DNA from 3 places in the Clostridium tanneri genome. Region 2 is predicted to be linked to each of the others. Evidence: predicted binding sites of a transcription regulator. Region 2 holds the regulator's gene; each other region holds the start of a gene.
The links. The regulator LexA, encoded in region 2, represses DNA repair genes until DNA is damaged. The targets are predictions, from matches to a motif close to CNAACANNTGTTNG.
Positions count from the first base shown of each region.

Region 1: the regulator LexA is predicted to act here: its motif matches at 8,442-8,455, upstream of recA (recombinase RecA).
Region 3: the regulator LexA is predicted to act here: its motif matches at 4,365-4,378, upstream of P8V03_RS11500 (putative DNA modification/repair radical SAM protein).

Region 1 covers NZ_JARUJP010000007.1:20,163-31,408, reverse strand. The annotation lists gene P8V03_RS07580 (M16 family metallopeptidase) at 1-1,204, shown strand, start outside; gene P8V03_RS07575 (YlmC/YmxH family sporulation protein) at 1,280-1,552, shown strand; gene dapG (aspartate kinase) at 1,609-2,820, shown strand; gene P8V03_RS07565 (ClpP family protease) at 2,944-3,645, shown strand; gene P8V03_RS07560 (DNA translocase FtsK) at 3,819-6,077, shown strand; gene rimO (30S ribosomal protein S12 methylthiotransferase RimO) at 6,170-7,510, shown strand; gene pgsA (CDP-diacylglycerol--glycerol-3-phosphate 3-phosphatidyltransferase) at 7,494-8,081, shown strand; gene recA (recombinase RecA) at 8,479-9,540, shown strand; gene rny (ribonuclease Y) at 9,850-11,246, shown strand, end outside.
Region 2 covers NZ_JARUJP010000014.1:12,081-23,326, reverse strand. The annotation lists gene mutL (DNA mismatch repair endonuclease MutL) at 1-1,662, shown strand, start outside; gene miaA (tRNA (adenosine(37)-N6)-dimethylallyltransferase MiaA) at 1,678-2,622, shown strand; gene hfq (RNA chaperone Hfq) at 2,778-3,020, shown strand; gene P8V03_RS12315 (methionine gamma-lyase family protein) at 3,160-4,443, shown strand; gene lexA (transcriptional repressor LexA) at 4,607-5,215, opposite strand; gene P8V03_RS12305 (hypothetical protein) at 5,479-5,991, shown strand; gene P8V03_RS12300 (tyrosine recombinase XerC) at 6,042-7,034, opposite strand; gene P8V03_RS12295 (hypothetical protein) at 7,039-7,767, opposite strand; gene P8V03_RS12290 (acyl-CoA dehydratase activase-related protein) at 8,488-9,381, shown strand; gene P8V03_RS12285 (2-hydroxyglutaryl-CoA dehydratase) at 9,383-10,480, shown strand; gene P8V03_RS12280 (acyl-CoA dehydratase activase) at 10,461-11,246, shown strand, end outside.
Region 3 covers NZ_JARUJP010000012.1:78,101-89,346, reverse strand. The annotation lists gene hcp (hydroxylamine reductase) at 1-557, opposite strand, end outside; gene P8V03_RS11520 (epoxyqueuosine reductase) at 829-1,857, opposite strand; gene P8V03_RS11515 (LysR family transcriptional regulator) at 1,983-2,873, shown strand; gene P8V03_RS11510 ((Fe-S)-binding protein) at 3,142-3,798, opposite strand; gene P8V03_RS11505 (TfoX/Sxy family protein) at 3,943-4,200, opposite strand; gene P8V03_RS11500 (putative DNA modification/repair radical SAM protein) at 4,434-5,777, shown strand; gene P8V03_RS11495 (TIGR03915 family putative DNA repair protein) at 5,790-6,530, shown strand; gene P8V03_RS11490 (hypothetical protein) at 6,669-8,063, opposite strand; gene P8V03_RS11485 (dynamin family protein) at 8,104-9,666, opposite strand; gene P8V03_RS11480 (alpha/beta fold hydrolase) at 9,996-10,808, shown strand; gene P8V03_RS11475 (histidine phosphatase family protein) at 10,955-11,246, opposite strand, start outside.

The sequences.
Region 1 (11,246 bases), on a different contig from region 2:
TGGATCAAGAAATGAGGATAAAAATAACAACGGAATATCTCATTTTATAGAACATATGTTTTTTAAGGGTACAAAAAATAGATCAGCTCTTCAGATAGCTGAATGCATTGAAGACGTAGGTGGACAGATAAATGCCTTTACAGGTAAAGAGGCAACTTGTTTCTATATTAGGGCTTTAGATTCTCACTTGGATCTTGCCCTAGATGTAATTTCAGATATGCTTTTTAATAGCAAGTTTTTAGAGGAAGATATAGAAAAAGAAAAAAGTGTAATTACTGAAGAGATAAATATGAGTGAAGATTCACCGGAGGATGTACTTTCTGACCTTCATAGTACTGCTATATGGGGAGAAGCCTCAATATCTCTGCCTATATTAGGAACAGAAAAAACGGTGAAATCTTTTACTAGAGAGCAAATTTTAGACTATATAAATTCTTACTATATACCTGAGAATTCTGTTATATCCATATCAGGAAAATTTGATATGGGAAGTATCGAAAAACTGGTAGAAAAGTATTTTGGAAACTGGAACAGTACTGATAAAAGAGTGACAGAATATTCAAAACCTAAACTTCTAAGTAACAACTTATTCAAGAAAAAGAGTATAGAACAGCTTCATATAAGCTTGGCAATGACAGGAATAGAAACAGGAAATGAAGACATATATACATTGTTGCTTTTAAGCAACGTACTTGGAGGAGGAGCATCTTCTATACTTTTTCAAAAAATAAGGGAAGAAAAAGGTTTGTGCTACTCCATTTACTCCTATATTTCAGCCTTCGTAAATACAGGAGTAGTAAGCGTTTATACAAGTCTTAATCCTAAATATGCAGTGGATGCTATAAGTATGATAAAAGATGAAATTAATAAATTTGTGAAAAATAGCATAAGTGATGAAAAGTTGATTAAATCAAAAGAGCAATTAAAGGGAAGCTATTTTCTGGGGTTAGAGAGTACTAGCAGCAGAATGTTTAGCAATGGAAAATCTGTATTGTTCCTAAACAGAATAAATACACCAGAAGATTTGATGGAAAAAATAAATAAAATAGATAGAACTAAATTAGATGATGTTATGCAGAAAACCTTTTGTCATGGTATAATAAATTCAGCCTTTGTTGGAGAAAGTGTGGATATGGCTATTGTAGATAATATACTTGAAAAGGAAAAAGTGGCTTTTGAAAACATAAAAAATAAATCTATATAGGATGCAGTAATAACTCCTTAATATTATTCATAATATGTAAGTGAACGGATAGATAATATTAAGGAGGTATAATTAATGAATGAAAATATCAAATTATATAGTGAAATGGAAAAGTATGAAATAATAAATGTAAATGACGGAGATAAATTCAACTGCTTAGGTAATAACGATATAGTAATTGATGAAGATGGGAATTTAAAACTCTTAATTTTAAACGATAGTAAATCAAAGTTTGGATTCTTTGCAAAAAATGAATTTATCGAAGTGCCTTGGGAATACGTGAAAAAGATTGGATCCAAGACTATAATATTTGATGCAGAGGAAAAAATGTTAAAGAGATCTCGTTAACACATTAGGGTTCTTTTTAATATACTGATACTAAAGAATTTGATGGAGGGTAAATGATGAAAATCTTAATACAAAAGTTTGGAGGAACTTCTGTATCCACCCATGAAAGAAGGGCACTAGTAGTTAATAAAATACTAAAGGGAATAGAAGAAGGATTTTGTCCTGTAGTAGTGGTATCTGCTATGGGAAGAAAAGGGCAACCCTATGCAACAGATACACTTCTCTCCTTAATAAGTGATGAGTTTAAAAAGAAGAATTCTTTAGGTGTAGACTTGCTTATGGGATGCGGTGAAATTATAAGCACAGTGGTAGTGAGCGACGAATTAGCTAAGAACAATCTTCAGGCAGTGCCTTTAACAGGAGGACAAGCAGGTATAATAACAGATGATAGCTATAATAATGCAGCTATATTAAGAGTTGAATCAGAGAAATTACTAAATATACTTAAAGAAGGAAAAATACCTGTTGTAGCAGGATTTCAAGGAGTAAGTGAGAAAGGTTTTATTACTACTATCGGAAGAGGTGGCAGTGATACTACCGCTGCTCTTCTAGGCGTGGCATTACAGGCAGAAGAAGTTCAGATTTATACAGATGTAGATGGCATTATGACTGCAGATCCAAGGATAGTATCTGATGCATCTTTAATTGAAGAAATAAGTTATAATGAAGTTTTTCAATTTGCAGATCAGGGAGCGAAAGTAATCCATCCACGAGCAGTAGAAATAGCAATGAAAGGGAATATTCCCTTAGCTATTAAAAACACTATGAGTGACTGTAAAGGAACTATAATAAGCAATAAAGCTATTCAAAGTTCAAATAACGTTATAGATGGAATAACTTCTATGGATAAGAGAGTACAAGTTACCGTTGAATGCAGTAAAAACACTGACAACGATAACTATTGGGTACTATTTGATGAATTAGCTAATAAATCAATAAGCTTAGATTTAATAAACGTATTTACTAAGCAAAAGATATTTACTATAGATGAAAAAGATTTAGATAATCTAAAGATTATAATGAAAAATTTGGGACTACAATATTCCTATGTAGAAGAGTGCACAAAAATTTCATTGATTGGAGCTGGAATGAGAGGAATTCCAGGTGTAATGGCTAAAATATTGAAAATACTAGCAAGAGAGAGAATTGATGTCCTTCAAACTGCAGACTCTCATACTACTATTTGGTGTCTTGTAGAAAGTAAAAATGCAGAGAGGGCAATAAATTCTCTTCATAGAGACTTTAAGTTAGGTGGATGCGAAGGTTAATGTAGATTATTCTACCATATCATAGATAGTACATCTAGCCAAAAAGTATATTCAGCATTATAACTTATGTATATAATCCCCTTTAATGCACAAAATAAAACTATGCAAGGAGGGGATTACTATATGTCTGAAGAAAAAGAAAATAAAGAAGGCAAAGAAAGTGTGGACTTAAAAGGAAATAAAGAACTCCAGAATATAAAGGAGTTAGGTATACCTAACCTTCCAAAGGGTAGAGATAGAATTCAAATACTACCTATAATTGGTCAGATCGAAGGCCATGGAGTTTTACCACCTCAAACAAAGACTACCAAATATGAACATATTATACCTCACTTAATAGCTATAGAAAATGACCCGAATGTTGAAGGAGTCCTTTCAGTACTAAACACTGTAGGAGGGGATGTAGAAGCAGGACTCGCTATATCTGAAATGATAAGAAGTTTAAGTAAACCTACAGTATCTTTAGTTATTGGAGGAGGTCATTCTATTGGAGTGCCTTTAGCTACTTCAGCAGATTATTCCTTTATATCACCTACAGCGACTATGATTGTTCATCCTATAAGAATGACTGGTCTTGTTATAGGAGTTCCTCAAACCTTTGAATACTTCAATAAAATGCAGGAAAGAATAAATGAGTTTGTAGTTAGGACTTCAAAAATAGAAAAGGATAGGTTAAGACAGCTAATGCTCCAGACTGATGAGCTTTTAAATGACATGGGCACTATCTTAATTGGAAAACAAGCGGTAGATGAAGGATTAATTGATGAGGTTGGAGGAATAAGTGATGCTCTTAAAAAATTAGATGAGCTCATAAAAAACAGATAAAAAGCAAAAGGACCATAGGATCTTTCCTATGGTAATTTGTATTTATAAATAAACTTAAAAGGAAATAGGCCCGCTATGTAGAAATAAATTATAGTATCATTGCAAATTTTAGACCTAGTACGGATCAAATTTACAACTATTAATTTAGTTTATTTTCGGAGGTGAGATTATAGATGGCTAGAAAGTCTGAAACCTATGAACTAAATAGTGATATTAAAGGAATCTTATTGATTACCACAGGAATACTAATGATTATCAGTGTTTTCTCATCAAGTCCTTCGGGAATTATAGGGAAGATAATAAAAAAAATCTTAGTAGCTGTTATGGGACTAGGAGCTTTTGTATTTCCTGCATTAATAATTTTTCTAGGGTTTTGCCTTATAGTAAAAAAGAATAAAATAAACTTTAGCAAAAAGTTCTATGGTATTATTCTATTTTTAGTAAATACTCTTTTATTTATTCAAATGGTAATAATGCCTAACTATTATATAAATGAGGATGTTACTTTAGGTGTAAAGAAGTTATATGAAGCAGATACTATGCTGCATGGAGGAATTATAAGTTTTTTAATCGATGTACCGATATTTAAACTTTTTGGAACAGTAGGGTCTTATGTGATTTTTATATCTTTCTACATAATTTCCTTTATACTAATGAGCAAAGTCACTATATATGATATTTTACATGGAATTAAACAGTCATTAATGGAAAGGACAATTGAAGAAGAAGATACTATAATTAACGATAAAAATGATATTAAGGACAGGCCTAAAAAGGGTAACTGTGAAAAAGAAAGCTTTATCAAAAATATTAATAATAGAATTAAGATATTAGATTTCATGAAATCAGCAGATAAAAAAGAGGAAGAAAATCAACCAAGTGCAAATACAGATGATGGCCTTAATAAAGTTGTACGTCAGCAAAAGATAGAAGTGGAATGCGCATCTGATAAAATAGAGGACAATTCCATAAATGAAGTGCTGACGAAACAAATGACAGACAACAAAACTTTATTAAACACCCAATATAACTATCCACCAGTAGATTTGTTAAAACCTAATATTCAATCTAAGTTAAATAGAGAAGATAAAAAGGAATTAATTAATAATGCTAATAAGCTAGAAGAAACCCTAAGCAGTTTTGGGGTAGAAGCCAAGGTTATACAGGTAAGTAAGGGGCCTTCTGTTACTAGATTCGAACTGCAGCCAAGCCCTGGGGTAAAAGTAAGTAAAATTGTAAACCTAGCTGACGATATAGCTCTAGGTCTTGCTGCTTCAGGTGTTAGAATAGAAGCTCCAATACCAGGAAAGTCCGCCATAGGAATAGAGGTGCCAAATAGAGATTTAACTGCCGTGTATTTAAGGGAAGTTATAGAATCAGAGGAATTTACAAGTTCAAGCAAAAATCTTGCCTACTGCCTTGGAAAGGATATAGGTGGAAACTGTGTAGTATCTGATCTTTCTAAAATGCCCCATATGCTTATCGCAGGTGCTACAGGTTCAGGAAAAAGTGTATGTATTAACACCCTTATAGTAAGTTTACTTTATAAGTATTCGCCGGATAATGTTAAACTTCTAATGATAGACCCAAAGGTAGTTGAACTAAGTGTTTATAATGGAATACCCCATCTATTGATACCAGTAGTTACTGAACCTAAAAAGGCTGCAGGAGCTTTAAATTGGGCTGTACAGGAAATGACCAGAAGGTATAAGCTTTTTGCAGATAACGGAGTGCGAAATATTGAAGGTTATAATGATCTGATAGGAAAGGGTAAAGTAGAAAGTAAGCTTCCTTTTGTAGTAATAATAATTGATGAGCTTGCAGACTTAATGATGGTATGTCCTAATGATGTTGAAGACTATATAGGACGCTTAGCCCAGATGGCTAGGGCTGCGGGAATGCATTTAGTTATTGCTACTCAGAGACCTTCTGTAGATGTTATAACGGGAGTTATAAAAGCAAATATTCCATCGAGAATATCCTTTGCAGTTTCAAGTCAAATTGATTCAAGAACCATACTTGATACTGTTGGAGCGGAGAAGCTCCTGGGTAAAGGAGACATGCTTTTTTATCCAGTAGGCGAGGCAAAGCCTATAAGAATTCAAGGTGCTTTTATTACAGAAGGTGAAGTTGAGAATGTAGTGAATTTTATCAAGGATAAACAGGGAGAACCAAGCTACGAGGATCATATAATAGAGCAGATAGATACAAGTTCAAACGAAGAGGAATCTGACCATGATGATCTGTTAGAGGAAGCCACCAGAATAGTTGTAGATGCAGGACAGGCATCCACATCCTTACTACAAAGAAGGCTTAGAATTGGATATAATAGAGCAGCTAGAATAATAGAACAAATGGAGGAAAGAGGAATAATATCTGGTAAAGATGGAAGTAAGCCGAGACAGGTACTAATTAAAAGAGAAGAGCTTTGATTTAAATTTTTTCTTGTAAAATATAAAAAGTAGATTTAAAATAAAATATGAGTTTACTTAAATCACACTACATATATACAGGAGGAAAGAAAGTGGAAAAATTAAAAATTGGACTTATTAGTTTGGGCTGCGATAAAAACAGAATAGATTCAGAAATTATTTTAAGTAAGATAAATGCAGAGAATGTTATAGTAAATGATCCTAGGGAAGCTGATGTTATAATAGTGAATACCTGTGGGTTTATCGAATCCTCAAAGCAAGAGTCAATAGATACTATACTTGAGATGGCAGAATATAAAAAGAAGTATAATTGCAAGCTTCTTGTGGTAACAGGCTGTCTAACTCAAAGATATGGTAAGGAACTTACAGAACTATTGCCTGAAGCAGATATAATGCTTGGAGTTAACGACTATAGTAAGTTAAATGAAAGTATTGAGAGATGTGTGCAGGGTAAAGGAGAAAAAGTTTATAGTTTTAACTATAGTGACCTTAGTATAAATGAAGGAAAGAGAATATTGACAACTCAGTCTGCAACAGCTTATCTAAGAATTGCTGAAGGCTGTGACAATTTTTGTACTTACTGTATAATTCCTAAAATAAGAGGAAGATATAGAAGCAGGCAAATGGATAGTATAATGGAAGAGGCAAGAAGTTTAGCGGACCAAGGGGTAAGGGAAATTATACTAGTTGCTCAGGATACTACTAGATATGGTACTGATATTTACGGTAAGAAGATGCTACCGGAATTAATAAGAGAAGTTTCTAAAATTGAGAATATAGAATGGATAAGAATACTATATTGTTATCCAGAGGAAATAACTGATGAGCTTATAGATGAAATTGCTAGCAATCCTAAGGTATGTCATTATTTAGATATTCCTATTCAACACATAAGTAATGATATTTTAAAACTTATGGGTAGAAGAGGAAGAAAAGAAGAAATAGTTAATAATTTAAATAAATTAAGACAAAAAGTAAAAGATATAGTTATAAGAACATCAATTATTGTAGGCTTCCCGGGAGAAACGGAAGAAAACTTCAATGAGTTAAAGGAATTTGTTCAAGAAATAAAACTTGATAAACTAGGTGTGTTCACATACTCTCAAGAAGAAGGTACACCGGCAGCTGTAATGGAAAATCAAGTTGAAGAAAACATTAAAAAAGAAAGAGAAAAAGAATTAATGATTCTTCAACAGCAGATATCTAAAGAAATAAATGAAAATAAGGTTGGTAGAATTTACAAGGTACTTGTTGAGGGGAAACGAGATGACTTGTGGTATGGCAGAAACTTTGAAATGGCACCTGAAATAGATGGTCTTGTTTATTTCCAAGGCAATAATACTGTTGAGAAAGGAGCTATTTTAAACATAAAAATAACTAAAAGCTTTGAATATGATTTAATGGGAGTTGTATGTGATGAATCTTGCGAATAAGCTCACAATACTAAGAATTATATTAGTTCCAGTATTTTTAATTTTTATTACTGTAAAAGACATACCCTATGGAAATCTTATTGCTATTGCTATATTTATAATAGCATCTGTAACAGATACATTAGATGGGTATATAGCAAGAAGTAGAAACCAGGTAACTAGGTTTGGAAAATTTATGGATCCATTAGCAGATAAGCTTCTAGTAACAGCAGCTTTAATATCTTTAGTGGAGTTTCATATAATACCAAGCTGGGCCGCAATGATAATTATTGCTAGGGAGTTTGCGGTAACAGGATTGAGATCAGTGGCTGCCGCAGAAGGTATAGTTATAGCAGCAAGTCCTTGGGGAAAGGCTAAAACAGTAACACAGATAATAGCTATTATATTAGGACTAATTAATTTGAGTTACAATAATGTATCCTTTGGCATTATTAAACAATTTATTAACTATCCTCATAGATTTTTAAATTTAGTTACGGCTATAGCAATGTCTGCAGCAGTAATCATTACTATAGTTTCAGGTTTAGATTATTTCTTAAAAAATCGAGAGGTTATGAGGTCAGACAGATAAAAAGATTTCTAGCTTCCAAGTGAGGGCTAGAAGTCTTATGTAGGGGCGTAAACGCTATTTACTCCTATCTTAAGGGTGATAAGAGTATTATAGCTTGTAGTCATTGAGTAAAACAGTTAGCATTGAGGATTAGGAATGTTTTTCATGTTCTTAATTCTCATAAAATACTTTTGCGATTAATTTAATAAGGATGATTAGTTTCTATAAACTTGTCTATAATTATAATAACAGCTTAGTAGTTCCTGAATTTCAGGAACTTTGTTTTTTAATTTTTATATTGCTACAAAAGATTATATAATTTCAAATAAGGAAATTTTTTATACAGTTGACCTTGAAAAGATTATAGTATATAATTATATTAGAACAAGCGTTCGAAAAAGGAAAGGAAGTGATCCCTGTGGGGAATATTAATGCGGATAAATTAAAGGCCTTAGAAGCTGCTATGGGAAACATAGAGAAGCAGTTTGGTAAAGGCTCTGTTATGAAACTTGGAGAACAAAGTGGACTTAATGTAGATGCAATATCTACAGGTTGTCTTGATCTAGATATAGCTTTAGGGATTGGTGGAGTTCCTAGAGGAAGAATAATAGAAATATTTGGACCAGAATCCTCTGGTAAAACTACCGTTGCACTTCACATAGTTGCTGAAGCTCAAAAAGCAGGAGGGGTGGCAGCTTACATTGATGCAGAACACGCACTTGATCCTGTTTATGCAAAAGCTCTTGGGGTAGACATAGATAACTTAATTGTGTCTCAGCCGGATACAGGAGAGCAGGCTTTGGAAATAGCAGAAGCACTAGTTAGATCTGGAGCTATAGACGTAATAACTGTAGACTCAGTAGCAGCGCTAGTACCTAGAGCAGAAATAGAAGGGGAAATGGGAGATGCACATGTAGGATTACAGGCAAGACTTATGTCACAGGCCTTAAGAAAGCTTACTGGATCTATAAATAAATCTAAATGTGTAGCTATATTTATAAATCAGTTAAGAGAAAAGGTTGGAATTATGTTTGGTAATCCGGAAACAACTCCAGGAGGAAGAGCTTTAAAATTCTATGCATCAGTAAGAATGGATATTAGAAGAATAGATTCAATTAAGCAAGGTGATGAAATAATTGGTAATAGAACAAAGGTTAAGGTTACAAAAAATAAGGTTGCACCACCTTTTAAACAGGCAGAATTTGATATAATGTATAATCAGGGAATATCAAGAGAAGGAAACGTATTAGATGTAGGTGTGAAAGAGGAACTTGTACAAAAAAGTGGCGCATGGTTCTCTTACAATGACATTAGACTTGGACAGGGAAGAGAAAATGCTAAGCAATATTTAAGAGAAAATCCTAATGTTCTTTACGAAATAGAGAGTAAAATAAGAGAAAAACATGAATTACCAGTATTAAAACCTACAGCAGTTAACGTTCAAGAGGTAAAGGAAGAAGCAAGTGCAGATGCAGAGTAATCCAAAGTATCAAAATCGCAGGTTGTAAGAGCTTGCGATTTTTTATTTAGATTTAGCATATGTTGTACCAATTTAAAGTATAATTTGTATAATATGAAATAATTACAAAAATAATGAAAAATATAATTATAAAATAGGGAATAAAGTTCATATAACCTTGACAATAATTAAAATATAATATAAAATGAAGACAAATTCTGGTTTATCGCGAATTTTAAATTACCAATTGAATAAATATGACACCTTTTCTATGCTTGCATATTTAATTAAAAAGATAGATACACAAATAAAAGCAAAGGAGGTGTTCATGTGATACCTATTATATACGAGGTTATTATTGGTATAATAATAGCAGTTGCTTTATTTGCTATGTTTAGAGCAACAACAAATAAAGCAAATGTTATAAAGTCACAGGCTCTTGAGGAGTCTAATAGATTGAAAGAAGAGGCTGAGAGAGAGGCTGAATCTAAGAAGAAAGAGGCAATTATCGAGGCCAAAGAAGAAGTTCACAAACTAAGAACTGATTTGGAAAAAGAATCTAGAGATAGAAGAAATGAACTTCAAAGATTAGAGAGAAGATTAATACAAAGAGAAGAATTGCTGGATAAAAAGAGTGATGCACTTGAAAAGAAAGAAGACAGCATGAATAGGAGACAGCAAACAATCGATGAATTGCAAGCAAGTGTAGAGGAATTGTATGGAAAGCAAAGAGAAGAACTTCAGAGGTTGTCAGGCTTAACGGCTGAAGAAGCTAAGCAAATTTTATTGGAAGAAGTCAATAAGGAAATAAAACACGACACTGCAATAATGATAAAAGAGGTAGAGGCTAAAGCTAAGGAAGAGGCAGATAAAAGAGCAAGAGAAGTTATAACCTATGCCATCCAAAGATGTGCAGCTGATCATGTAGCTGAAACTACAGTACATGTTGTTTCTTTACCTAATGATGAAATGAAAGGGAGAATAATCGGTAGGGAAGGTAGAAATATAAGAACCCTTGAAACCCTAACTGGTGTAGATCTAATAATAGATGATACACCGGAAGCAGTAATTCTTTCTGGATTTGACCCAATAAGAAGAGAAGTAGCTAGAATAGCATTGGAAAAGCTAATAATCGATGGAAGAATCCATCCAGCTAGAATTGAAGAAATGGTAGAAAAGGCTAAAAAAGAAGTTGAAAATGATATCAAGGAAGAAGGAGAGCAGGCAACTTTTGAAACTGGCGTACATGGTCTTCATCCAGAATTAATTAAGTTATTAGGAAGACTAAAATACAGAACTAGTTATGGTCAGAATGTACTTAAACATTCTATAGAAGTTGCTTATTTAGCTGGTCTCATGGCTTCAGAACTTGGCATTGATCCAACTATTGCAAAGAGAGCAGGATTACTTCATGACATAGGTAAAGCTGTAGATCATGAAATGGAAGGACCTCATGCTATCATTGGTTCAGAAGTTGCAAAAAAATATCGTGAATCATCCATAGTAGTAAATGCCATTGGTGCTCACCATGGCGATATGGAATTTCAATCTTTAGAAGCTGTACTTGTTCAGGCAGCAGATGCAATTTCAGCTGCAAGACCTGGAGCGAGAAGAGAGACTCTAGAAGCTTATATTAAGCGATTAGAGAAACTTGAGGAGATTGCAAATACATGTGAGGGCGTAGAAAAGTCATATGCCATTCAAGCGGGAAGAGAACTTAGAATTAT
Region 2 (11,246 bases):
AACATAAACACTATGGGATTCCGTGGAGAGGCCTTAGCAAGTATTGCAGCGGTATCTAATACAGTGTTAAAAAGTAGAATTGAAGAATTTGACTATGGTAAGGAAATATCTATAAGTGGCGGAAAAACAGATTACATTAGGGAGGCTGGCTCTAATGTAGGGACTACTATAGAAGTAAGGGATTTATTTTATAATGTTCCTGCAAGGCTAAAATTTTTGAAATCCTCCAGCAGAGAAGCTGCTTATATATCAGATATTTTGAACAGACTTGCTCTAGCTAATCCGGAAGTGTCTTTTAAGCTTTTAAATAATAACAAGAAGACTCTTAATACCTATGGCACAGGTAAATTATTAGATGTTATAAGAAGCGTATATGGTAAGACAATAGCAGAAAATATAATAGCCTTTGAAGGTCACAGTGATATTGCTTCCGTTCATGGATACATCGGAAACTCTGAAATAAGCAGAGGAAGCAGAAATAATCAAAGTATATTTGTAAATAAAAGATATATAAAAAATAAACTTATTACTGCTGCAGTAGAAAATGCATTTAAATCTTTTTTAACTGTTAATAAGTTTCCTTTCTTTATAGTTTTTTTGGACATTTTTCCAGAGTATACAGATATAAATGTTCATCCAACTAAATCTGAAGTTAAATTTAGAGATGACAGAGAGATTTTTAAACTTACTTTTAATGCCATTCATGAAGCTTTACGTAATTACTTAAAGGATTCCTTCAGCATACCTGTAGAAGAAGAAAGTATTGCTTTAAAAAAGGAAGAAGATAAGACTGAAATGCAAAGAATTCAACTTCCCATTGACTTAAATTCTTTCAGTGAAAGTGATTATAAAAGTGTAGAATATGGCAATACTAAAAGTTGTGAGATTACTAATGTTCCCTATAATACTGCGGAAGATATACATACTAATGAAAATTTAGTTCAAAAGGACTATTTTAACAAACATATACTTAAAGAATCGGCAGATTGCCCTAATGAAGAATACAAAACTGTGCCGGAAGATACAAAGGAAATAGAGTCAGCAGGAAAACACATAATACCTAGTGAGGATAAAACAGCTAAATTTCCGTCGCTAAAAGTTATAGGACAGTTTCATAGTACTTATATCTTGGCAGAATTTATGGATAACTTATATCTTATAGATCAGCACGCAGCACATGAAAAAATTTTATTTGAAAAATATAAAAAAAGCATTAAAGAAAATAATGTTATCTCTCAGGTTCTAATGACCCCAATGGTTATGGAACTCTCACCAGAAGACTTTGATATATTTAAAGAAAACAATGAAACTTTTACAAAAGTTGGATTTGATATTAATGTTTTTGGCGATAATACAATTAGCATAAGGGAAGTACCTCTTATACTAGGAAAGCCAGATGTAAAGAATTTATTTACAAATTTATTGGAAAATCTAAAAAATCTAGGATCTGGAGAAACTTGGGAGGTAAAATATAATACTATAGCTAAACGTGCCTGTAAGTCTGCAGTAAAGGCAAATGATAACCTTTCAATAATTGAAATGAAGTCATTGATTGAAGACTTAAGATATATTGATGATCCTTTTACCTGTCCTCATGGAAGACCGACTATAATTAAATTTACTTTAAATGAACTAGAAAAAAAATTCAAGAGAATACAGTAGTAAAAGGGGGATATTATGATAGACTTATTTATACTTGCAGGGCCTACCGCTGTGGGAAAAACTGATATATCTATTAAATTAGCTGAAAAATTAAAAGGCGAAATAATATCAGCAGATTCCATGCAAATATATAAATATATGGATATAGGTTCTGCTAAAATAACTAACGCTGAAATGAAAGGGATACCCCATCATTTGATTGATATAGTGGAGCCTCATGAGACCTTTAATGTATCTGAGTACAAAAAAATGGCTAGAGAAATTATTGAAGATATTAATAATAGAGAAAGACTTCCTATGCTAGTAGGAGGTACAGGGCTATATATTAATTCACTTATATATAATTATGACTTTACCGAAGCAGAGAATGATGAAGAATATAGATCTTATCTTCAAGATATAGCTAAAAGTAAGGGAAAAGAATACGTTCATAACTTATTAAAAGACATAGACCCTGAATCTTTTGAAAGGTTGTATCCAAATGATTTAAAGAGAGTTATTAGAGCTTTGGAGGTTTTTAAACTTACAGGGAAAACTATTTCTCATTATAATGCCAATAATGATATTTTTAATATACCTTATAGAGTTCATTACTTTGTCCTAACAATGGATAGAGAGAAGTTATATGAAAGAATAAATAAAAGAGTGGACATAATGATGGATAGAGGACTTATAGATGAAGTTGTAAAACTAAAATCTATGGGATATACTGCTGATATGCAATCTATGAAGGGAATAGGTTATAAGGAAATATTATATTACTTAGATGGCCAAATATCCTTAGATGAAGCTATTTATCTAATTAAAAAAGGAAGCAGAAATTATGCTAAAAGACAACTAACTTGGTTTAGAAAGGATGATAGAGTTACTTGGGTTGATAAGGATAAGTTTAATAGTGATGATGATATTGTAGACAGCATAATAAGTAAATTTAACCTTATTAAAGAAAAAAGTTATTAATTTTTATAATCCAATAGATTTATAGCTTTTCTATAGGGGTTTATGGACGAATTTTAATTGGATTTATAAAACAGATAAATTTTTTATAAAAATTAAAAGGAATTTTATAATATTTATAGAATACTATAAAATAAAAACTGCGGAGGGTGAGGTATATGAGCAAAACAGCCAACAATTTACAGGATATATTTCTAAATGGGGCGAGAAAAGGCAAAACGCCAGTTACTATACACTTAACTAATGGCTTCCAAATTAAAGGTAATGTTAAAGGCTTTGATAGCTTTACAGTAGTTCTTGATTGTGATGGAAAACAGATGATGATATATAAACATGCAATCTCCACTATAACACCTTTAAAACCAGTATTATTCAATAATGCTCCTGAGGGAGAAGTATAAGAATAGGCGAATAATTGCCTATTCTTTTTTTATGTGTTATTATAATCAATGGCATAAAGTTTAAAGCAAATCTGGATTATATTTATATATTAATCCAATTCCTATAAAATAAATACTTGGTTGACTGGAGGTCTATAAAATGATTAATTTAACAAAAGAATATCTGGAAAAAGCTTATGGAATAAATGAAAAGGTAATCAATCTTTATGAACAAGCTTTAGAAGATGTGAAGGGTGAATTTGCAGCGTATGATGAAATAAGAGAATATAACCAACTAAAGGTTTTAAACGCTTTTCAAGAAGAAAGAATAAGTGATTCTCATTTTACCAATTCTTCTGGTTACGGATATGGGGATATAGGAAGAGATGCCTTAGATAAGGTATATGCAAGAATATTTAATTGTGAAAGCGCTCTTGTAAGACCTCATTTTGTAAATGGTACTCATGCCTTAGGAACAGCCTTATTTGGTAACCTGAGACCAGGGGATACTATGATATCTGTTTGCGGAACACCCTATGATACTTTACATAATGTAATAGGAATAAGCGATAAGAAAAATATAGGTTCTTTAAAGGAATATGGAGTAAACTATAAGCAGGTAGACCTAACCCCTGAAGGCAATATAAACTTCGACAAAATAAAAGGAGAACTAGAAAAAGATGCTAGCATAAAGTTAGTGCATATTCAAAGATCTACTGGATACGGCTGGAGAAAGTCTTTACTAATATCTGAAATTAAAGAAATAATAGACTTTGTAAAAAATATTAAGTCGGAAATAATTTGCTTTGTTGATAACTGTTATGGTGAATTCATAGATACAATGGAGCCTACAGATGTTGGAGCAGATCTAGTAGCCGGTTCCTTGATTAAAAATATTGGTGGAGGAATAGCACCAACAGGGGGATATATAGCAGGTAAAGAAGAGTATGTTACTCAAGCTTCTTACAGGCTAACTGTACCGGGAATAGGGGGAGAATGCGGCTCTACCTTTGGAGTTATGCGACTCTTGTATCAAGGTTTATTTTTTGCTCCTCATGTAGCTATTGAAGCAGTAAAAGGGGCATTATTCTGTGCTAGAATAATGGAACTTGCAGGTTTTGAAGTACTTCCATCATATACGGATAAAAGAAGTGATATAATTCAAGCTATTAAGTTCAATGATAAAGAGAAACTAATTAACTTTTGTAAGGGAATACAGCTAGGTTCCCCAATTGATTCCTTTGTTCAGTGTGAACCTTGGGATATGCCTGGTTATACAGATCAGGTAATAATGGCTGCAGGAGCCTTCGTTCAAGGCGCTTCAATAGAGTTATCTGCAGATGCGCCTATAAGAGAACCTTATATTGCATATCTACAAGGAGGACTTACCTTTGACCATGCAAAAATAGGAATCTTAATAGCATTATCGAAAACTATACAATAGTGAGTTTGATGGATATAATTTAAGTAATAAATAATGAAGAGATAAATAAATTTTTATTTCTAAAGGGGCTACATTAGTAAATACTTGTCTAAAAGAGGTGAAGACATAGATAGTTTTAATTCTTTTCTATATCTTCACCTCTTTTAGTTTTTTAGTAATTAAATTAATACTGTCTATATACTCCTACTAGCTTTCCTACTATTTCGCAATTATCTACTATAATAGGAGACATAGTTTTGTTTTCTGCTTGAAGTCTTATATAATTTTCTTCTTTAAAAAATCTTTTAAGGGTAGCCTCATTCTCTATTAAAGCCACAACTATATCTCCGTTATCAGCAGAGTTTACTTTCTCAATTATAGAAAAATCCCCGTCTAGAATACCAGCATCAATCATACTTTCTCCGCTTACCTTTAGTATAAAAAGATCTTTATTACTTCTTATATAATCTACTGCTAAAGGAAAAGTACCTTCGATATTCTCTACTGCCAAAATAGGAAGTCCTGCTGTAATTGTACCGATTATGGGAACATTTATCATTTCCTTTTTATTTAATGAGTTTTCAATTACTTCTATAGTTCTTGGTTTGGTAGGGTCCTTCCTTATCAGACCTTTTTTTTCTAATCTTTCTAGATGTCCATGGACTGTAGAAGTAGACTTTAAGCCTACAGCTGCGCATATTTCTCTAACTGAAGGAGGGTAACCCTTGTCTCTAATTTGATTTTTTATGAACTCATAAATTTCCATTTGTTTAGTATTTTTGTGTTCAGCCATATAAAACACCTCTCTATGTTAATTATTAAAATTATACCATATAAAAGAACAAATATCAAACTTATGTTCTATTATAACTTACATCTTGAAAATGCAACTTTAATTGTAGAAAAAAATTAACAAAACCCTTGGGAATTATAAATTTATTATGTATAATAGTATTTAGACTTTTAATTTTTTCTTATTAGGACTAAATTTAAGTAATTCTAGTAAAAGAAAAAAGATAATATGTTAAGAGTTATTAAGCTAGAAAGGGAGCAGCTATGAATAGAGATTATTGTATTTTTAAAGCAAGTAAGAAATGTGATAACTGTGGTGAATGCGAAATTTGTGATCTAAATAGGAGTAAGAAGTGTAATAACTGTGGCAAGTGCATGCAGCTAGAAGGTTATGATATAAAATCTATTAAGATCGATGAAATTATAGAAGATGAAGAAGAAGTTAAAGAATACGAAAAAGAAATAACTAATGATAGTAATTCAAAAATTACAAGTGAAAATCATTATCAATTTTCTGAAGGGGACTCTGAAAGTGGTAGGGGAGAGGTTTCTGATGATGCAGAGGAAACTGCCTACATAGATGATGATTATGTTAACAGTGATTATGATGAGTATACCTATGACGATACAGATGATATTGATGAAAATTTAGTTTTCATTGATGACGTTGAAGGCTTAAGCGAAATTCTAGAAGATGACGGAAGATTAAGCGAGTTAACTTACGAGGAGTTTCCTGGAGTGCTTAGATTTAAAACAGAAAAAGATTTTAGAAAGTAACTTTGATAAAGCTTCAACTATAGGTAACATCTATAGTTGAAGCTTTATTTTTAATCTGTATTTTCATCACTTAAAGGGTTAGAATTTACAGCTTGTCTCAACTTTTCGTCATCAACATGGGTATAAATTTGTGTTGTAGATACATTCTCATGACCCAGTATTTGTTGGAGGCTTCTTATATCTACATTTCCATACTTATACATAAGTGTAGCAGCAGTGTGTCGAAGCTTATGAGGAGTATACTTATCTGTATCTAATCCAGCAGCACTAAGATATTTTTTCAGCATGACTTCTACTGATCTTTTACTGATTCTTGTGTTATTTTTGCTAATAAAAAGTGCGTCTTTATCTATTATCTTATCTATGTTTTTATGACGAACTATAAGGTAGTTATCTATAGCTTTTATACAGGCATTATTTAAATAAACCGTTCGTTCCTTATTTCCTTTTCCTACAACTGTCAAAATGTCCTTTTTAATATTAGAAATATTAATTCCACATAACTCAGACAGTCTAAGGCCGCAGTTTAGAAATAGAGTTATCATACAGTAGTCTCTTTCTTTATTTTTGCCCTCAATAGCCTTTAAGAGAGATTTACTTTCATCTAAAGTTAGATATGTAGGATTTCTCTTGCTTATCTTAGGAGACTCTAAATCTATAGCAGGGTTTTCATCTATAATCTTAGCCTTGCCGCTTAAAAATTTAAAGAAAGACTTTAAAGTAGCTACCTTTCTAGCTCTGGCGTAGGCACTATTAGATCTGTATTTCTCTGTAAAGGATAAAAAAGCATATAAATCCGATAGTTTTAATTTTCTTATAACATATTCGTCTATATCATATATAGGTATCTCCTCAAAATCTAGATTATCATCATAGGGTATTCCTTTATACATTTTTATAAATCTAAAAAACATAGTCAAATCAACCTTGTAGGCCTTTAATGTATTTTCAGATTTACCTTTTATTGTTTCTAAATAATTTAAAAAGTTTGTTACCTGTTCCGGTAAGTCATTATTTCTTATTCCTTTAATATCATATTTCATATTATTATATTCCTTCCAATTCCCTAGTTATTTCATTAAATAAATTCATCAATTCATGATTTATCTCTTTTTCATCATTAAGATTTTGGTGCTTTACTAACAACAATTTATAACCCATCTTTTCTGCTGTAACTCTTTTGGTTTTGTCTAGTTCCTCCTCATTACCTTCAAGTTCTACAAAGTCAATTAAAAATTTCTTAAACACAGTATTTTTAGCTACTATTATAGGAATAGCTTTTTCAGAGTTTATAACTCCTAAGGCGTCTATTCCGACTATTACTTCATAATTGTTAAATCTCTCCACTAGCAATCTATTTAACTCTACCGTGATATAATTCCTCACCTTATCCTTTACCTCTATTTTGGATGTTGCAGTTCCTTTAGAAGGGGATTTGACAGTTTTATAATCTCTTTTTGTTACTGCAATTTGTTGAGCTTCCTTTAACGTTCTATTTAATCCTAATTCTTTTAACCATATCTGAACAGTACGAATTCCAACATCATAAATTTTAGCTATATCTGTGGTGCTAACGGAGTATTTTTCTAACAAAATATATAAATCTTTTATTATATACTCGTAACCACGACGAACACCTAAGGATTCGTAATTATTATATATTTTAATTAATCTTTCTTCATCTTTAGGGGTTAGGCTAATAGATAACATCTTGTTAATGTTATCATCGTACTTAAAATGTTTATACCTAAATGTTATGGTTCTACCTCTAGTCATAAAAAACCTCCTTAATATGCCTCAAGCCTTGATTTCATTATACTATATTCGTTCGTGAATTACAATACGCGAAGTTTAAGAAATGTGTATTTAGCGAATATAAATTTATATATGATTTATTTAGATTAATAAGATTTAGTTATATGTATATTATTAGTACTTATAAGTTATTTATATATAAACAAATAGGATTGTATTTGAATTCCTATTAAAATAGTCCTTAAGGTAATATGTGTCCTGTAAGTATAATTATATTATATATTTATAATAGTCATCTACTACTATCTTTGTATAAAGTTTCAATTGAGAATATTATCAATTACATGAATAAAATTTAAAACAATAAGTTAACTTGCTGCTATATAACAATACGGTATAAATTCTCTTTTAAATTACACATAAATCTGTAACTGCTCTGTAATCATCCCCTCTTATCCCCTAAACAGAAGGGGTTTGTAGATATTTAGTAGCAAAAATTACTTTTATTAACATTTTCAAATTCTGTTTTATTTATAAATTTTATCAATAAAAAAAGCTCAATCGCATTTCTCTATGTTATAAAGTTTTTGCAGCGTAATTTTTCAACAAAATCCACATGGTTAATAAATACAATATAGTTATAATATTACTAACTGCTATTTTGAATAATTTTTTGATAACAAGGTAAAATATACTAATGTGGTTATAAATTATTTTACATTAGCTAAAGGAGATTTTTTAATGAAAGTCGGAATACCTAAAGGATTACTATATTACAAATACTATCCCTTCTTTGAAACCTTTTTCACCGAATTAGGTGCAGAGATAATTGCATCTCCAGATACCAATAAAGAAATATTAGATATAGGTGTTAAGCATTCCGTAGATGAAGCTTGCCTTCCTGTTAAGGTTTTTCACGGACATGTTGCTTCAATTAAGGATAAATGTGATATTATATTTATTCCCAGGATAATGCAATTAGACACAAGAGAATTTATATGTCCTAAGTTTTGTGGTTTACCTGAAATGGTACTAAATAGCATATCGGATATGCCTAAAGCAATTATCTATCCCATATACGCTTCCACAGAAAAAGAATTAAAAAAATGGGTTAAAACTACAGGAAAATTATTTACAAAAAATCTTACAACTATTGAAAAGGCCTATAGATCTGCAATTGACGCACAAAAAAATTACAAATGTGGTATAAGGGATAATGGATACAACTTAAATGTAGCCTTAGTTGGTCATCCCTATAATATCTATGATAATTTTACAAATATGAATGTAGTTAAAAAGTTAAACAAATTAGGTATAGGAGTAATAACAGAAGAGAATATCGACAGTTGTATTATAAAAAATCAAGTTAAAGATTTATTTAAGAGACCCTTTTGGACTTTTGCTAAAAACTCTTATGGTTTCTCTACCTACCTTGCAGAAAATAGGAAAATCGACGGATTGGTGTATATGTCTTCCTTTTCCTGTGGCATAGATTCTGTTGTAATTGAATTAATCAAAGACAGATTGGGAAGTTTTCCGGTCTTAATTTTAAAAATAGATGAACATACCGGAGAAGCTGGCTTTGATACAAGACTAGAGGCCTTTGCAGATATGTTAGAAAGGAGATGTGGATAAGATGAAAATAACCTTTCCTCACCTTGGAAATACCTGTTTTGCTGCAAAAGCCATATTCGATGGTCTTGGTGTAGACTATATAATACCTCCTGCAAGTAATAGAGAGGCTTTAGAAACCGGTTCCCTTTATTCGCCAGAAGAAATGTGTCTTCCCTTCAAAATAATGATAGGTAACTATGTAAAAAGTATAGAACAAGGTGCAGATACTATTTTAATTGTTGGCAGTTGTGGCCCTTGTAGATTTGGCGAATACTGCGAACTACAGATGAATATATTGAAAAGGTTAGGTCATAATTTAGACTTTATAGTTTTAGATCAACCAAAGGATATTGGAATCAAGGAGTTATTTAACAGAATAGAAAAAATTACTTCTAGAAGCCAAAAGTCTTCTGTAGAAAAATTTCAAGTACTACATAACGCAATTAAGGTCATTAATTTAATAGATAAAATAGAAGAAAAGGCAAGATTTCTTGCTGGATATGAGGTAAATAAGGGAGATTGCAAAAGATTATTAAATAGATGTAAAAGCGAAGCCTTTAGTTATAGTAATCCAGCTGCTATGATAAATCATTTTAAAAACTACGAAAAGCTTCTTAATGATATAGAAATAGATAAGAAGAAGGACCCGATTAAAATAGCTATTATAGGCGAAATATATACTATAATCGAACCCTTCTCTAACCTATATATAGAAGATAAGCTTATGGATTACGGTGTTTCATCTAAAAGGCATCTTTCCCCTAGTTGGTGGTTTAAGAATACAACCTTATCCACCATTAAAATGCAGTCTTTAGATATTAGAAGAGCATCTAAGGATTATCTACCGCTTTATATTGGAGGTCATGCTAGAGAGTGTATAGGAGAAGCAGTTTTAGCTCAAGAAAAAGGCTTTGATGGAGCAATTCAAATATTCCCTATGGGCTGTATGCCTGAAATTGTATGCAAGTCTATATTGCCATCAATATCAAGAGACAAAGACTTTCCCATACTAACTTTAGTTGTAGATGAAATGACCGGGGAAGCTGGATACATAACCAGAATAGAAGCTTTTTTAGACTTACTTGAAAGGAGAAAAGACAATGTACTATATGGGAGTTGATGTTGGTTCTGTCAGTACTGATATTGTGTTATTAGATAAGGATATGAAGGTAGTGGAGTCCTTATATTTAAGAACAAAAGGCAGACCAATAAATGCAATTCAAGAAGGTTTTAAAATATTAAAAGATAAATATAAAAATGATGAAATTATAGCAGTGGGAACTACCGGAAGCGGCCGTCAAATATGCTCTACCATAATTGGCGCTGATGTAGTAAAAAATGAAATTACTGCTCACGCTGTTGCAGCTCTAAATACACAAAATACAGTAAGAACTATTATAGAAATTGGAGGTCAAGACTCCAAGATTATCTTATTAGAAGAAGGAATAGTTACAGATTTTGCTATGAATACCGTATGTGCTGCCGGTACAGGATCATTTTTAGATAGGCAGGCAGAAAGACTTGAAATACCTATAGAAGACTTTGGCGACTACGCATTAAAATCTACAAATCCAGTGAGAATCGCTGGCAGATGCGCCGTTTTTGCTGAATCAGATATGATACATAAGCAACAATTAGGATATAGTGATAAAGATATAATTCGAGGTCTCTGTGAAGCTTTAGTAAGAAATTATCTTAATAATGTAGCAAAGGGAAAAGAAATTAAATCGGAGATATTTTTTCAAGGAGGTGTAGCCGCTAACATAGGTATGAAGGTAGCCTTTGAAAACGCACTAGGATGCGAAGTTACAATTCCTCCAAACTATAAAGTTATGGGGGCAATAGGCTCCGCTATTTTAGCAAAAGAAAAATTAGAAAAAACAGGC
Region 3 (11,246 bases), on a different contig from region 2:
AACTCTTCAAATAACTTTCTTTGATCGTACCATGCTTTACCTACGTTACCCTTTAAGTGAGAATATTTCTTAAGCTCTGGATATCCGTGAGCTGGAAGCATTTCTGAGTGAGTATATATATTAATTCCTTTTCCTTCTGTTTGCTTTAATAATTCTTCTAAAGCATAAAGATTATGTCCTGTTACTAGTATGCAGTGTCCCTCTATTTTATCTTGAGATATTGTAACTGGAGTTGGAACACCTAGTTTTGATGTATGTGCTTTATCAAGCACGTCCATTATTTTAACTGCAGCACTACCAACCTTTAAAGCCATTCCTATGTTCTCTTCTAAGCTAAAGTTTGAATTTGTAAGTGTTGTATATAGTGCTTCGTGAGTAATGTTATTTACTTCTTCGTCAGAAGCTCCAAGTTCTCTTGCGTGAGTTGCATAAGCAGCTACACCCTTAAGACCTAATATCATTATATCCTGTAAGCTTGCTATATCAGGATTTTTTCCACATACCCCAAATTTAGTACAGCCTGTAACTGGAGTTTGCTCACATTGGTAACAGAACATTGGATTTGGTTCAACCTTCTTAATTTCTTTTTCATTATTACACATTTGATATTCCCCCTTTAATTTTATAATTAAATATTTTAATTTTCTTTGATATTACAGCTAATTGTCAGTAATACTTTGTTATTTCCTCTATATGGATTTAATTTAGCTATATAATACCATGCTACCCAAATTAAATCAGTAACGTATGTTACAAAAATTATTCTTTTTATAAAATATTTATAAAAGAGGAGACCTAGATATGTCAGTATCAAATGCAAAACTGGGTTTATAAATTTAGCTTTCCAATGGCCCACTGAGCCATTTCTCTTACCTTTTCATTACTGTCGTTAGAAGCACACCTGATATATTCTCCATACTGTTCCTTATAGTCATTTACCATTGCATTGATGGCATTAGTCTTCCATCTCCAAACATCATCTTTTCCTATATACCAAAACTTAGGCTGCATCACCTTCTCTAAAAATGTATAATCCATTTCTAAAATTTTTTCTAATGATATATGTTCACTTAATTCAGTTAAACCTGGAAATTCTTCTGCTGCCCTCCAGGATCCTTTGTTCATAGGACAGACATCCTGGCAAGCGTCACATCCAAAGACCCAGCTGCCCATCTGACTGTTAAATTTTTCATTGGGCAAATCCCAACCTTCAAATGTGGTAAGGCAAGAGATACAGGATAAGCGGTTCATAGTATAGGGTTCTGATAAAGAAGCTGTTGGACAGGATTTAATACATAGATTACAGTTTTTAGGACATTCCTTCAATGTTGGTTTTTCAACAGATTCTAACTCTTTATCAATCAGCCATGCCTCTAAATGCACCCATGAACCAGACTCTGTATAAAAGAAATTATTTCTCCGAACTAGTCCAAGTCCCGCCTTTAGTGCCGCCCAACGGAAAGCAGTAATACCAAATTTCCTTTCAGCAGCAGTTTTAAGCCCTATTTCCTGCAAATATGCTTCAAATTTTAAACTATCTTGAAAATCTTCGGAATTCTCATCCCTTCTACTGTCTACCAAATAATATTTTCCAATCAAACCTTTCAAGTGATCAGGAATATGATATTTTCCGTATTGTCTTACACAGATAACGATTGACTTTGCCCAAGGATATGTATCTTGCAAGCGGGCAAAGCGATAAAATCCTTCATAATATGGTTTAACCTCTGGAATACGCTGGATTCTTTCATTAAGTTTCTCCTCATAACCGGACATATCAGATATTTTAATAATGCCGCACTTTTCATAGCCCATATTCAGTGCTGCATTTTTTATTTTTTCTACTAATAAATTCATTTCTTATGCACCCCTTCCTTAGGCTTATACTATCAAGGAATGATATATTTGTAAAATTAATAGTTATGAATTGACAATTCGATTTTACAAATATATTATATAACATGAAGATAGGAGTGAAACAAATGGATATTAGGCATTTTAAAACATTTAAAAGTATCATAGAGGAAGGTAATTTTTCAAATGCTGCAGCAAAACTAGGATACACACAGTCTACTGTTACATCTCAAATTCAGCAATTAGAGCAGGAGCTCTCAATCAAGCTGTTTGAAAAAATTGGTCGTAACATGGTTTTAACTTCCTTAGGAAAAGAGTTGGTGCCCTATGCAAATGAATTACTGGATACAGTAAAAAAAATTGAGAATATTGGTAAACATGGCGATAAGATAACAGGAGAATTGAAAATTGCAGTTGCAGAATCCTTGATGTCTTATAAATTACAAAATGTATTGAGCTTATTCAAAGAAAAAGCTCCTAATGTAAAGCTTTCTATTATTTCCCTAAATTGCTTTTCCATAAAAAATATCCTATCAAAGGGTGAGATAGACATTGGACTAATGTATGATGTTGGAAGCACAAAGGATAGTTTGACTACTATTCCTCTAGCTGATTTTCCTTTAGCTTTAGTATGCTCACCATTATTAGAGCAAGATAAATTGGATCTTTCTAAACCAAATCAAAAGATAAATACAAGCCTTATCATTAATGAAAATGAATCTATTTATCGAAGGATACTTGAAAATTATTTTTGTGATAACAATATATTGTTACATAGCACAATTGAACTTTGGAGCATTGAAGCTATAAAAAAATGTGTTGCAAGTAATTTGGGAATTTCTTTTCTGCCTCGTTTTACAGTAGAAGAAGAACTTAACAATGGTAAGTTAAAAGAACTTAGAGTTGGCTGCTCTGATAGCAAAATCACGGCAATATGCGCATATCATAAGAACAAGTGGGTTAGTCCTGCAATGTCGTTGTTTATGCAATTGGTTAGGAAAAGCTTTAATATTGCATAATTTATTCATGATATCACAAAAGGACTAATTTTATGAATGACTAGGAAATTGTTGAACTGACTATGTTAAATAGTCAGTGGTTAGATTGGAAGAATTTGCACTTTAGAAGGTCTAAGAATTACTTGTTTTTCCAGCAAAAGAGCAGACATTCTTATAAAAATATCTGCTCAAATAATTTTAATAATATTTCTGGATAGGAATGTACTTCAGTTATCCTCTTTATAAGCTCTTCATCTCTCTCTTCTCTCATTAGTCATAGTAACTAACCTTAATGCTTATCAATATACTCTTGTAATTGTTCGTGCCACTGGATAGTATCGTATATTTGTGGTTCAGTTGTTTCTCCCATTAAAAGATCAATCAAATGTCTAGGTGTTTTGCCTCCAATATACATTGATTTGATACATGAGACACAGTATACACAAACCTCATTGCAGGGCATGGAATTCGCTCGTTCTTTCATTTTTTCATGAATCTTTTCAATAGGAAGCTTAGGATAAAAATCATCTCCGCAGCATATTGAGTTGGTACCGGAAAACTTTGTTTCTATAACATCAATGTTCATCTTTTTCAGCAGATTTCGTACAGCTTTATGTACCTGTGGCTTCTCACGCACAGGGCAGGCATCATGTACTGACAACTTCAAACCTTTATAGTCAGGATATTGAAATGAATCCAACCCATCAAGTACTTCCCATAGAGAAATTGTTGATATGCCCTCATATAAACTCCTAAAACGCCTATCACAACCAGCACATACATTAATAATTAGTGAATCCGCTTCAAGTTGCGGGTCATGGCGACAGCATATTTTATGTAATGTGACTTCCCCATAGTTCTCATTCAAAAATTTTAAAATTTTATCTTCTATTTCAGGCTTGTATATACTTAAAGCACAGCCTGGATTAAAATATATTTTTTTCATAACATATTTCCCCCTGTAAAGTTGAATTTTATTAACACACCTTTTACTTACTGGTTAATTGTAACAGGAAATATATAAAAAATCTTCCTGATTTTCAACTTCATATATGGAATTTTCTTATCTTTAGCCATCTATACAAAGATATCAATACTTTACTGCATTATAAAATTCCTTTAGTTCCTTTTTTACTTCATCTGAAAGACTATGCCATCTAATTCCTTGTATTGCTCCTTCTATAGCACATAATCTATTAATACAGGCTGAACTATCTATAGCTTTAATATCTAACCACGCCTGTTTGCTGCCAACTTTCTTTAATTGTTCAGCTGTTTCTATTCCAGTTTCATTAAGCTGTGCTTCTAACTTACTGCCTATATTAGGTAACTTACATAATTCTCCCATAACCTTTTCCTCCTTTTAAAATTTCAAAACCTACTTTACTTTAAGTTACTAGCATATCTTTATACATATCCTAATTATACAATTTTAACCAATATAAATAAAGTAATCTATCATATAAAGCAGATTTTACTTTATTTTTAATTATATGGTGTAATCTTCACTATAGAACACTTGTTCTTTAATCAAAAATCAGTTATACTTAATTTATAAAAATACAAAGATTGGTGATGAAAATGGAAATAAGTGAAAAATTAAGAATTTTAGCTGGCGCAGCTAAATACGATGTATCTTGTTCATCTTCTGGCTCAAACCGAAGTTCAAAAAAAGGAGCTATTGGTTCAGTTGCTCCAAGTGGCATATGTCACAGCTTTACTCCAGATGGAAGATGTATCTCCCTACTTAAAATACTTTTAACAAATTATTGCATATATGATTGTTCATACTGTATTAATAGAAGGTCTAATGATATTGAAAGGGCTTCTTTTACTCCTGAGGAAGTTGTAAATATTACTATGAATTTTTATCGACGTAATTATATAGAAGGCTTATTCTTAAGCTCCTCAATTATTAAGAGTGCTAATTTTACTATGGAGATGCTTACAACAGTTGTTCACAAATTGAGAAATGAACATAACTTCGGAGGTTATATTCACCTAAAGGCAATCCCTGGTGCTGATGAAGATCTTATAAAAAAAGCTGGTTCTCTTGTAGATAGAATGAGTGTAAATATTGAACTACCTTCATCAAAATCCCTTAAATTATTAGCACCTGAAAAGAATAAGGATGATGTTTTAAAGCCTATGAGATATATTAAAAACAGCATTGTTATAAATAAATATGAGCGTATGAAATATAAAAATTCACCTATATTTGTACCCGGTGGTCAAAGTACTCAGCTTATTGTTGGAGCAACGAAGGAAAGTGATTTAAATATTCTAAACCTAACAGAAAGTTTGTATGACAAATTTGAACTAAAAAGAGTTTACTATTCAGCATATGTTCCTGTTAATAGCGGTACAAATCTGCCTAAGCTTAAAAATCCTCCTACTCTTAGAGAGCATAGACTATATCAAGGTGATTGGCTATTAAGAGTTTATGGATTTAAAGCAGAAGAATTGCTAAATGAAAAGAATCCTAATTTTGATATTAACTTTGATCCTAAAACAACCTATGCTTTAAATAATATTCACCTATTTCCTGTTGAAATAAATAAAGCTCCTTACAAAATGCTTATAAGAATCCCTGGTATCGGAATACGTGGTGCACAGAAAATAGTTAGTGCTCGCAGAGTTAACTCACTGGACTTCTTTGATCTTAAAAAGCTTGGCATAGTTATAAAAAGAGCCCAATATTTCATTACTTGTAAAGGTAAGTATTATGGAACAGTCTCCTTTGATGATATAAAAATTAAGAAAGCACTTACTCCTAAACTTGACTTAAATTCAATAGATGAAGGTGCCGAGCAGTTAAGCTTTTTTGATAACAATATAAGCAATCCACTTCTTCCTAAGGCTTCTTTAAACAATAAGTTACTTTTATTAAATGATAAATCTAGCTCCATTACCGGTGAGCTATAGGGGGTTTTTATTTTGAAAGAATATATATATGATAATACTTTTGAAGGCTTACTTACTGCTATTTTTTATGCCTATAGCTGCAAAGAGGATTGTATCATAACAAAATCCAAAGATTATATTGCCTCATTTCTTAATGAAGTTTCAGATATTTCAACTGAATATGATAAATTTAATAGAGTTTATAACAGCATTGTAGAAAAACTTAATGATGAAGTTTTAACAAATCTATATTACTTATATCTTAGTGACATTCCAGATTCTGATTCTCTGGCTTTGAAATACCTTAAACTTTGCTATAAGTATGGCATAAACGTTAACTTAGCTAAGAATAACGATATTATAATTTTAGTTGATAAATACATTAGAAGAGTTACTTTAGAAGCCCATAGATTCACTGGATTTGTAAGATTTAAAGAAATAGCACCATTAAGTTTTTATGCCTCCATAGAACCTGATCATAATATTTTACCTATAATACTTAATCATTTTACAGAAAGATTTTCTGATCAAAACTTTATAATTCATGATTTAAAAAGAGAGCTTGCAATTGTGTATAACAAAAAATTCCCTATTATAACTGACTTTAAAAAGGAAGACTCTAAAGTCTTCACATCTTCCTTAGCAGATGATGAGTTCGAAGCTCTTTGGAAGACTTTTTATAACTCTGTTAACATTAAGGAACGTAAAAACCACAGGCTCCGTAACCTTTTTATGCCTAGAAGATATTGGACTCATCTCACAGAGCTTAAGTAGTAAAAGAAGAAACTTATTTTACTATTTAAGCTCTGCAAGGGCTTTGCTGCTCAAAGGAAATTAACTGCAATAGTTTATCCTCTTCATAAATAGGAAGAGAAACTGTAGGTAAATTCCTTTGAAAATAATAAAATGCTATCAGCTATGAATAGGGTTGCTGCAATTATTATATATATTTTCGTTTCCAAAACTATCAGATCGATCGCTATAGGCTATACAGCTGTATCCACCATTTTCAGAGACACATTTATTAAACCTGCATTGAACAACACTCTTATTTGCATATATGTACTTTATGAATACAGCTCCATCTGTTTTAGATAAACAGTTGTTAAACTCACACTCTTCTATTAAGTTTTCTACATAGAAATCACAACAACAATATACCGCACTTCCAATGTTTGCTTTACAACTGTTAAAAATACAGCTGTTAACATAGTAGATAATATTGCCAGACTCATATATAGCTCCACCATAATTAGCTTCGCAATTATTAAATTGAAGTCCACTCCAAGTAATCGCTACTGATCCGCTATTTTCTCCAGAAACGTAAATTGCTCCTCCAACTCCCTCAGACCTACAATTACTAAAGATGTTCTTTTTCATATTTAAATGAGAGTTATTTAAATAAATTGCCCCCCCATGGTCATCAAAATTGCAATTTTGAAAAATACAGTTTTCAATAGAATTTTCTTCTTTATTACTCTGTAATACAAAGACTCTTTTATTTTCATTATCACTAAATTCGCTCTTCTTTGCAGTTATAGTGCTTCCTGTTTCAAGTATGAATTCACTGTTTATGAATTCAGAATTACTTATGCTTATTTTACTGCCATTTTTAGAAGTGATTTTTCCATTCTCAAGAAAGGTAATTCTGGCATTTTCAATATTTAAATTACCTTCATTAATAATAGGTTTATTAATGATAAACTTTCCTCTCCAGTTAACATCTCCTGAAATATAGCTATCCTTAATTGGCAATCCATGTATAAACTCCATAAAATATGGACTAAATTGATTTATATCTATATTTCTAGGTACATTTTCAATTATTTTATTAAACTTTTTAGCATCCTCTTCTAGAATACATATACAAAGATCACATAAAAACTCGATTTCATCCCTTGAAAGCTGTAATACTTCAGCTATTTCTCCTACAAAGCTGCTTTCATTATCACTTATTCCTCCATCTATAGCAGAAAGTATTAGTGCATCTAGTATAAAGCTGTATTGAAGCTTTTCTGATACTATGTTTTTTAAAAATTCCTTTAGAGTTTCCATTTTAAGATCCCCTGCCTTGCTTAAAAAAGAAGTAGGTTCTTCTTTTGTTTCTGCACCTTTACATAAGGCCTTTAAAAAATTATACTTCCTTTTATCTATATCTCCATTTGAAAAAGCTATGCAGCTAAGCAAAGTCATGTATAAATCTTTTGTATAATTGCCTCTATTTAAAAGAGCATGTCCTTCTATTTTCTTTACTTTATCTTCACATTCTTTTATCATGTTTATTATTTTTTCTGTTTTTAGTTCCACTTTTAATTTCCTCCGTAAAATGTGTATTGTATTTAGCGGCTTATTTATCTAAAGCATTAAATTTATTTATTATTACATCCCCGTAGCTAATGCTGCGGTCTTTTACCTTTACCTTTTTTAGTTTTTCAGAAATTACATCCTCAAAGTTAACAACTTTATCTTTTATTTTAACTCCCCTTAAATTTTCAAAAATTATGCTGCCATAGTTTTCACTTATGCTGCTCAAATTATTTATTCTTCTCTCAGCCTTTTTTTCATTTAGGGTGTCAAATTTAAACTTTATTCTGCCGCTATATTCTAAGGTTTTAAGTCCATTTTTATTTTTATATTCCTGTAAAACTATAATAGGATCTTTAAAATTCTCCACAATTAAATCTATATCCCTTGGCTCTGGCAGAGGTATTCCTACCTGATCTCCTGTGGCTTTCAAAATTGTAAAGAAATCAGTTCTTATAGTTTGGAGTTTTTCTTTTCTTTCCTTAAAATCTTTAATTCTGGATTTAACATCCTTTCTCATACAACTTAAATATTCTTCCACTTCCTGTTGGTCCCTATCCAATAATGCTATGGAAGAATTTAATTTATTAAGTTTTTCTTTTTCCTCTTCAAGACTGTCCTCAAAGTATTTCTCAAACTGGGAAAAAACCATCTTAAAGTTTTTAGCGAACAAAAGTTGAATTTTGCTGTCATTCCAAATCCTCAAGTATTTAATTATGTTGTCAGCAGGATAGATTGCTGGCTTTCTTGCGGAATAAGGAACGACATCCACTACAAATAAAGCTTTCTCCTTTAATCTATTTTTAGTCTCTTTAACTATACTCTCTATGTCTTCCTTGATCTTCTTATCTGCTCTGCTTACAATTACTAATATAGGTATATCCTTTCTCAGAGATTGAAGAAAGCTTATATCCTCTTCCTTTATGGTGCCCCCTTCTGCATCTGCAAACCAAATTATAAAATTGCTAGTATTTAATTGGGCTCTGGCTAATTTTTCATCTGTATTTACACTATAATATTCTGAATGAGCTTTACTGTAACCTGGAGTGTCTAAGAAGGCTATATTGTGAAACTCATGCTGTGGTATTTGTATAAATATACTTTTTATTATATGTCCTAAGCCCACTCCATATCTTTCAGTAAAGTCATGGGATACAGCTTTTAAAGCCTCTTCGTTCATATGTACCTTTTGATTAAATATGTTTATGGCACATATATCTAAGCTCTCTCCATGAATTACATAAGAAGGAACTGAGATAGTTGGAGTAAGCTTTGCAGGTAATATTTCTTTACCAAAAATAGAATTGAGAAAACTAGATTTGCCGGAACCAAAAGCCCCTCCAAGTCCTACTATATTTTTCTTCGCTAGTGCTGTAAAAGCAACAAATTCCCTGAATCTATTAAATTCATAGATAAAATCATAAAATAGTGCAGCACTATGAGAAGGTGAATCCTCCTTCATAAACTCTATCAGATTCATTTGAATAAACTTTTCAATTTTATCAACCATAAGTTTTTCTTTTGAGCCTTTGTCCCTTTCACTGCTTTCTATTAAAGTAGTAACGAGATTAAAGGCCTTTTCATAATTTTCAAGATAAGCATTCATTTAAGTTCACCACTTTTTCTACTTCATTTTTTAAGCTTTCCTTTATAATTTGACGTGAATACGTTAACTCCCACTTATTAATTTTTAAAATATAAATGATCCTAGTTAAAAAATTCTACATTTTATACAGGATTCCTCCTAATATCAAATCATAAATGGATATAATTTGTCTATTTAACAAATTAAAAGTTTATTTTTTAATAAAATCTAAAATCATAGAATATTATTTAAACTAAAACTCTCCATTAAAGTCAGATAGGCAGTGCACATATTTATGTACAGGAGAATACCTTAATTAATGAGTTAGCTTTATTATTGGAGGTATTTGTGTGGGATACTATGTTAAAGTAGAGCCCAATGTAAAAATCTACGTAGAAGATCTCAACCCAGAAGGCAGAAAAACAATCTTGTTCTTACATGGTTGGCCAGGAGATCATAATTTATTTGAATATCAGTTTGACCAGCTTCCATCAATGGGATATAGGTGCATTGGAATAGATACTAGAGGATTCGGTAATTCAGATAAGCCTTGGAGTGGTTATGACTACAATAGGTTATCAGATGATGTAAGATGTGTAATCGAAACACTTAAATTAAAAAACATTACCTTAGCTGGACATTCTACAGGAGGAGCAATTGCCATTAGGTATATGGCTAGACATAATGGATATGGTGTATCTAAACTAGCTCTTTTTGCCGCTGCTGCACCAAGCCTTATTCAACTTCCATATTTTCCCTACGGCCAAAGAAGAGAAGCTATAAATGACATCATTCAAGGAACATACAATAACCGTCCAAAGATGCTCAGAAACTTTGGGGAAATGTTCTTCTTCCAGAACATAACTGAGCCATTCTCAGATTGGTTTTTCCAACTGGGACTAAAAGCAGCAGGTTGGGCTACAGCAGAAATTGCAAAAACTTGGCTAAAGGAGGTATTATTTTATGACCTTGGAAAAATAAATGTTCCAACCTTAATTCTTCATGGAATTCATGACAAAGTTTGTCTTTTCCCATTAGCTAAAGCACAAAAACAAGGAATTAAGAATTCTCGACTTATACCATTTAAATTTAGTGGTCATGGATTATTCTATGATGAAAAGGATAAATTTAATAAAGAATTGATAAAGTTTATAGAGGAATAGAGTTTTTTCCCTTTTTTCAAGAAAACATCTTACTAAAGTACCCAGTACCAACTGACTTTTTAGAATAATTACAGAGGTCTAACAGCTTGATGTAAATACTCAAAAGGACTAATTGAAATTTTGTTTTCAATTAGTCCTTTTCTAGCTTACTGTTGCTTAATTGCTATTTTCATAGCTTTACCTTTTTCACAAAAGCTATTATCATTTACAGATTCAACTTTAAAATTTCCGTCTTCATATATTATCTTGGATATACTTGAGTTATCTAAGTTTCTTAAATTAAAATTCTTATCTATATAATCAATAATTAACCTAATTATTCCTCCATGGCCTACTATAAGTACATTTCCACCATTATCATTAGAATTTTCTAAGCATATATCCTCTAAGCTTTTCATAACTCTTTTTATTGCTGTATCATAATTTTCTGCTTCTTTT